Linked DNA regions of Gloeobacter violaceus PCC 7421. The protein of the gene in region 1 binds, or shares a complex with, the protein of each later gene. Links are inferred from orthologs where the notes say so. Each region holds a gene or a part of one and is shown on either strand. Other genes may lie near its edges.

Region 1 (3,160 bases):
TGCAGGCGAGCAAAAGCCTTACCGATACCAGCCAACACCTCACGACCACCCACCCGGTCGTGCCATAGACCGTGTAGGGCTCAGTAGGCGTCCTGCAGTTCGTAAAAGTCGGGCGTCACGTAATCTTTGCGCATCGGCCAGCCCACCCAGTCCTCCGGCATCAGGATGCGGATGAGGTTGGGATGGCCTTCGTAGATGATCCCGTACATGTCGAACGACTCGCGCTCCTGCCAGTCCGCCGTCTTCCAGATCCAGTAGACCGAAGGGACGCGCGGGTTGTCGCGGGGCAGAAAGACTTTGATGCGCACTTCCGGCGGCCGATCGGCACTGTCGCTCAGCTTGGTGAGGTGGTACATGCTCCCGAGGGAATCACCAGGGCCTTCGTCGAAGCCGCACTGGCAGGCCAGATAGTTGAAGCCGTCGTCGTAGAGAGCCCTGGCCACCGCGATCAGGTGCTCGGGCTCCACTTTGATGATCTCGATTTTGCGGTTGTCGAGACCCGTCAACTCGTGGGGTAAACCGCGCGCCTTGAGCGCGTCGGAAATAGGACCGGTGACAAGCTCGATGGCAGTCTGCCCATCGGCCGCGGATTGGGTGGTTTGCTCTTCCATCGGATCAGACCTGTTCGTTTTGCTTGACGACTTCGGGCAGCACCAGAGGCATCTCCATGGCCGCCGCCAGCCCCGGTGGGGGCGCCTGGCGGGTCGGGCTCTCGAGATACTTGCTCGAGAGTGACTCCGGGACCGCTTTGAGCGTGTGGGCAGTAGTGTGGTAGCGATGGGTCTGGCGGATTTGCTCGTAGCGGTCGCGCACGTCCTCGGTGGCCATTTTCTTGCGCAACTTGACGATCGCATCGAAGATCGCCTCGGGCCTGGGCGGGCAACCCGGAATGTACACGTCCACCGGTATGAGCTTATCGACACCCCGCACGGTGGTGTAGGAGTCGGTGGAGAACATACCGCCGGTGATCGTGCACGCGCCCATGGCGATCACGTACTTGGGCTCGGGCATCTGTTCGTAGAGGGTCACCAGCGCCGGGGCCATCTTCATGGTGACCGTACCGGCGGTGATGATCAGGTCCGCCTGGCGCGGTGAGGCGCGGGGCACCAGCCCGAAGCGGTCGAAGTCGAAGCGCGAGCCGATCAGTCCGGCAAATTCGATAAAGCAGCAGCTCGTGCCGTACATCAGAGGCCAGACGCTCGAAAGCCGCGCCCAGTTGTACAGATCGTTGAGCGTCGTGAGCACCACGTTGTTGGTCAGTTCGCTGGTGACTTCGGGGCGCTCGATCGGGTTGAGCAGGTTCTTGATGTCCATGGCGTCTTGGGGCTTGCGCCCGTGCGGGGTGGGTGGATGCAGAATATACAGTCGGGTCGAATCAGGTCCACTCGAGGGCGCCCTTGCGCCAGGCGTAGACCAGGGCGACCACCAGAATGGCGATAAAGATCAGCGCTTCGATAAACGCGAGCAGTCCCAGCTGGTTGAACGCCACGGCCCAGGGATAGAGAAACACCGTCTCCACGTCGAAGACGACGAAAACCAGGGCGAACATGTAATAGCGGATGTTGAACTGGATCCAGCTGTCGCCGCGCGGATCGACCCCCGATTCGTAGGTGGTGGTGCGGAAGGCGCCGGAACCTTTGGGACGGATGAGATAGGAGATGGTGAGGGCCAGTACCGGGACCAGGGCGCTCAACAACAAAAAGATGAGCAGGGCGTCGTAACCGGAAAGAACAAACACTGCGTTTTGTGAAGTAACGGTTGTGTCCTTCAGTGTAACGCAGCTGTACGGCCGAGGCCCGAGCGGACCTCGCCTTGACAGGCTTGCGAGCGCGTGGGTTACGATTGGCAAAGCGTTCGGGCGTCGCCAAGCGGTAAGGCACCTGGTTTTGGTCCAGGCACTCGGTGGTTCGAATCCATCCGCCCGAGGATAAGTGATTCAAAATTGATCGATCGGCCGCCCCACCACCTTCAGGTCGAGGGCGTAGCCGTTGGCGACCAGGTAAGCGGCGTCGGCCTCGCGGGCCACATTGCGGTTGAGTTCACCAAGCAAGTCTCGAAAACGCCGACCCAGGGGATAGACGGGGATCACGCCCCAGCCGACCTCCTCGCTCACGGCAATCACCCGTGCCGCACACCGGTGCAGCTGGCCAGGCAAGGCCGCCACCTCCTGGGCGAGCGACTCCTCCGCCAAATCTGCGAGCAGCCTCGCACCCAGCCAGCCCCCGAGCGAATCGATCAGCAAGCATTCGTCCGCTTCGGCTTCTGCGAGTACCGCTTCGAGGGCCGGCCCACCGGGCGCACCGGTCTCAACCAGACTCCAGCAGGCGGGACGGCGCTTGCGGTGACGCGCGAGGCGTCCCTGCCAGTCCGCATCGTCGGGGACGCTCCAGCCTGTGGCGACATAAGTGACCCGGGCAGAGGACACCGCCAGTCGTTCGGCCAGCTGGCTTTTGCCGCTACGGGCGGGGCCGCTTACCAGGATCAGTTTCACCGCCACCCCTTCCAATTGCTCGGCCAGTGGATATATTTAGTATTGCCAACGCCTCTACCGGCAGGCAGAATAAGTAGCTGAGTATTTTTGCGCATCCACCCGAATTTTTTATGAGCACCGAGACCCTTGAGAGGAAAAGTGTACAGCGCAAACCCATGCCGCTGTACAAAGTTCTGCTGCACAACGACGATCACACGCCGATGAACTATGTGATCGAGGTGTTGATGAAGACCATTCCAAAGATGCAGCCTTCCAAGGCGCGCAAGATCATGCTCGAAGCCCACAATGGCGGGGTGGCGGTGGTGATTGTCTGTGCCCTTGAACACGCCGAATTTTATAGCGAAAGCCTCAACCGCCACAACTTGACTAGCACCTACGAACCGGACTGCTAAGCCGGGGCAAGCACCCGGGTAAGTACCCGAGCGTTGGCGCGTGCTCTCTGCACCCAGCTTTGGCGCGCCTCGGCATTGAGACCGCTGCCCTGCCTGTAGGCTTCACCCCAGGCGCGGGCGAGCACCGCCGGGTCGTCGGGAAGCCGGTTGAGTTCGCAGCCGGGAGCCTGGATCTCGCTGAGCAGTTGGGTCACTTTCGGATCGTAGCTGAGGCCCCAGACCGGATTACCCCCGGCGGCGGCCATCAGCACACCGTGCAGGCGCATGGCGACAGTAA
Region 2 (3,286 bases), 900 kb from region 1 along the record:
AGCACCTCCTCGCGCAGGCGCAGGTTCTCTTCGCGCAGACGCAGATTTTCCGCCTGCAAGTCCGAGCTTGGCGGCTCGCCCCCCATGCGCATCGCCATATTGCCCATCTGCATCTCCATGGGTTTCATCGGCGGCACGGGGGCCATCGGCCGCATAGTCGGCTCGGCAGGCCGGGTGCGGGGGGGGCCGGAAACCGCGCGGCTGGGCACCGGCAGGGCGTCCTGGGGCGGCGGCGAACCGGCGCCGATTTGCCCGTGGCCAATCTGGAGCCAGAAGCTGCCCCGCTGCGACTGGATGCGCAGATGGACCGTCCCGTGGGACTGCCAGGCCTGGGGCTCAACCAGCCAGGCTCCAGTGGGAAAACCCGATTGCTGGCTTTGCTGCTGACCCACCGAGCCGCTCTGCAGGGACAAAAGCGTTTGCTCGCCCTGAAGGCTCACCGCCAACATCTGGCCGGGGCCGAGGTCGAAGACGTACTGCTGGGCGCGAAGCATCGAGGGAACCTCACTACGACACTCAGGTCTCGATCCTACCTACTTGCTGCGCGATTCCATCTGATCGAGTTCAGCGTCGGGCTTGCGGGATTTGGGCCTGGAGTACAGCAGCATCGCCACGGCCGCCGCCTGGGCAAGCCGCTCTTCGCGGCGCACGGGCTCTTCGGCGAAGTATTCGTTGAGCTGGGAGCAAAAGCTCTCGGGGGTGATGTTGCCGATGCTGGGGCTCACCGAGAAACTTTGCACTCCCGAAGTCTTGTAGGCCTTGACCGAACTGACACAGTAGGCAAGCTGGTTGGCGGGGGAGGCGGCCAGAAAATCGGCTCCGACTTTATTGCTGCCGAGGCCGCCCGCCACGGGCCGCTCCTCGGCGGTCCTGGCGGTCGAGGGGGTGCTCGCCTGGCAACCGGCCAGAAGGGCCGCTGCGAGTACCAGTGAGAGGGCAATGGGGTGATACATCATGCTCTTGCGGCGGTCGGTTTGGCGGCGGGCCGCTTCTGCAGCGACATCGCCACGAAGACGAGCCCCACAAAGATTATCAGCGGCAGATACAAAGGCAGCGTCGTCTTGAGCGTGTTGGAGAGCAACACCAGGGCGGCGGTCAACAACAAGTTAAAAAGCGACACCGGCAGCAGAAATTTCCAGCCCAGATCCAATAGTTGGTCGATGCGCACCCTGGGCAGGGTCCAACGCGCCAGGATAGCGAGGAACACGAAGAACGTCGCCTTCAAGATCGTCACACTGATACCGACCAGGGCATTGACCACCTGGAAGATCGGGTTGGAAGCCTCGATGCCGAAGAGCGCCGCCAGCGGTTCCAGCGGCACGATGAAGCTCCAACCGCCCAAAAACAGCACCGAGGCGATGAGCGAGGCGAGGATCAAATTGGCGTACTCGGAGAGATAGAACAGGGCAAACTTCATACCCGTGTACTCGGTGTGGTGGCCCGCCACCAGTTCCGACTCCGCCTCCGGCAGATCGAACGGGGCGCGCTCGGTCTCAGCCAACGCCGAAATCAAGAAAATCACAAAACCGATCGGTTGGCGCCAGATGTTCCAGGAGAAAAACGAAAACAGTCCGAGCGTCTCCTGCTGCTCGACGATGTCGACGGTCGAAAGCGAACTCGACATCATCACGATGGCGAGCACCGAGAGTGCCAGCGGAATTTCGTAGGAGATCGATTGGGCCGCCGCCCGCAGACCCCCCAGAAGGGCGTACTTGTTGTTGGAGGCGTAACCCGCCATCAGCGCGCCGATGGGCGAAATGCTCGCCACGGCGATGATGAAGAAAATGCCGATGGTGATATCCGAGAGCACCAGTCCCTGACCAAACGGAATGACCAGGTAGGAGAAAAACACCGGGATAATCACGATGGCCGGCCCGAGGGTAAATAGCCACGGATCGGCTTTGACCGGGATGATGTCCTCTTTGACCAGCAGCTTCACCCCGTCCGCCGCACCCTGGATCGAGCCGCCCAGACCGATAATCGTCGGACCCATGCGCTGCTGCATCATGCCCGACCACTTGCGCTCACCCCAGACGGCGGCGATCACCCCGACGGTGACGGTGAGCAAAATGACGATCATCGGCAGGGGCAACCACAGGGCGCGGGCGACGTCCGCCGGTACTCCCAAGCCACTCAAGCTTTGGGCAAACGCATTGCCCAAATCGATTCCTTCCATCTAAACGTGCCTACCTACTCGGTTTCCAGGGCCTGGACAAGCTGCTGGCGCTGCTTGGCGTTGAGGTTGCGCAGCCAGAAGACGTAATAGTCGATGTTGCGCCTGCCGAGGCCGCGCTCGACCGCACAGACGCTGCAGGTGTTGCCGGGCTCGGTGCGCAACTTGGCGGGCAGCTGTTCTTTTTTGGACAGAATCAGCGAGCCGAAGTCGCTGTGGCCGAAGCCAATGATGTCTTCGACGATTTTCTCGGCTTTTGGCCCGCGGATGGCGGCCAGGCGGTACTCCATCGGAATGCCGTTGTAGACCGGGGCACGGGAGACAAACGGAAGCTTGGTGCGGATCTCGGCGGCGGCAGCGTCGACTCCGACAGGTGCCGTCCCCTCGGCGGGCGGGGTGGCCGACTGGGCAGAGACAGAAAGGCTGCCCAGCACAGTCAGGCAAACACCGAGTGTAAAAACGGGAAGTGCACTTTTCATCGAATGGCTCGGGCTGGTTGAAGAATCATTTCTACTTGTAACATAGCGCTATTGCGGTGAGGAGATCCCCACCCGAGCAGGTAGGAAAACCGGCCGCCGAACCTGTCGACGCAGCGTTACAGTAGCGATAATCGGGACATTCATGCGATTTCCCAATGGAAACCCTCGGGCTTGCACCAAGGTTGCGTTCGCTGAGCCAGGCCTTGGCCGCCGGTCCCCCCTTCGCCGAGCAACTGCAGGCGGCGGGCAGCCGCACCTGGTCGATGGCCGTCGCTGCCCTCGCGGGCTTTCTAGGAGAGCATCCGGCGCGGGTGATCCTCTTTGCGGGCGGCAAATTCGATCTGGCCGCTTTGAGCGCTGTGGGCACGGTGGCACCGAAGCTTTGGCAGTTCCAGACGCTGCTGGCCCACAAACCCCAGGGCGAGGTGGTTGTCCCTTTGAGCGCGGGCGATCCGCTGGCCGATGAGAACTTTCTGGTGGTGATCGCCCACGACTTTTGCCTGGTGCTGTGCCACCGCAGCCCGACGCTGCAGTTTTCTTTTGAAACGGCGGTGGTGCGCCGCGCCTGTACCGTGCTGCGCCAGCGGCTGGTGATCACCCGTCCCGACCGGTTGGCCGCTTTCGATCGCGCCCT

What was found.
Region 2: the proteins of ndhC (region 1) and nuoH are in contact, whole or in part, in a cryo-EM structure (PDB 6KHJ), measured with the Thermosynechococcus vestitus proteins. The link is inferred for Gloeobacter violaceus PCC 7421 from one-to-one orthologs. Residues at the interface, in WP_126986108.1 of Thermosynechococcus vestitus: Gly6, Tyr7, Glu8, Tyr9, Phe10, Gly12, Phe13, Leu14, Ile16, Cys17, Ser18, Pro21, Ala24, Leu25, Ala27, Ser28, Leu31, Arg32, Pro33, Ser35, Arg40, Leu41, Thr42, Thr43, Tyr44, Glu45, Ile51, Gly53, Ala54, Trp55; in WP_126985484.1 of Thermosynechococcus vestitus: Gln8, Lys26, Trp29, Leu30, Pro33, Met34, Met37, Leu38, Leu83, Ile84, Phe85, Lys86, Glu87, Asp88, Val89, Leu90, Pro91, Ala92, Thr100, Ala104, Val107, Ile108, Phe111, Leu112, Tyr114, Ile115, Ile125, Ser126, Leu128, Phe133.

The regions. Positions count from the first base shown.
Region 1 is NC_005125.1:797,632-800,791, reverse strand. What follows is about bases 58-2,905. They hold ndhC (NADH-quinone oxidoreductase subunit A), read right to left. Parts: upstream 1,739-2,905; coding sequence 1,376-1,738; downstream 58-1,375. Other genes in these bases: csaB (polysaccharide pyruvyl transferase CsaB), read right to left, coding at 2,880-2,905; clpS (ATP-dependent Clp protease adapter ClpS), read left to right, coding at 2,602-2,883; cobU (bifunctional adenosylcobinamide kinase/adenosylcobinamide-phosphate guanylyltransferase), read right to left, coding at 1,937-2,491; GLL_RS03900 (NADH dehydrogenase subunit K), read right to left, coding at 616-1,314; GLL_RS03905 (NAD(P)H-quinone oxidoreductase subunit J), read right to left, coding at 81-611. In the rest of the region: more of csaB, read right to left, coding at 2,906-3,160. UniProt on the Escherichia coli protein: NDH-1 shuttles electrons from NADH, via FMN and iron-sulfur (Fe-S) centers, to quinones in the respiratory chain. The immediate electron acceptor for the enzyme in this species is believed to be ubiquinone.
Region 2 is NC_005125.1:1,700,597-1,703,882, forward strand. What follows is about bases 65-3,038. They hold nuoH (NADH-quinone oxidoreductase subunit NuoH), read right to left. Parts: upstream 2,177-3,038; coding sequence 953-2,176; downstream 65-952. Other genes in these bases: GLL_RS08230 (hypothetical protein), read right to left, coding at 65-494; GLL_RS08235 (hypothetical protein), read right to left, coding at 534-956; GLL_RS08245 (hypothetical protein), read right to left, coding at 2,191-2,652; GLL_RS08250 (sensor histidine kinase), read left to right, coding at 2,808-3,038. In the rest of the region: more of GLL_RS08230, read right to left, coding at 1-64; more of GLL_RS08250, read left to right, coding at 3,039-3,286. UniProt on the Escherichia coli protein: NDH-1 shuttles electrons from NADH, via FMN and iron-sulfur (Fe-S) centers, to quinones in the respiratory chain. The immediate electron acceptor for the enzyme in this species is believed to be ubiquinone.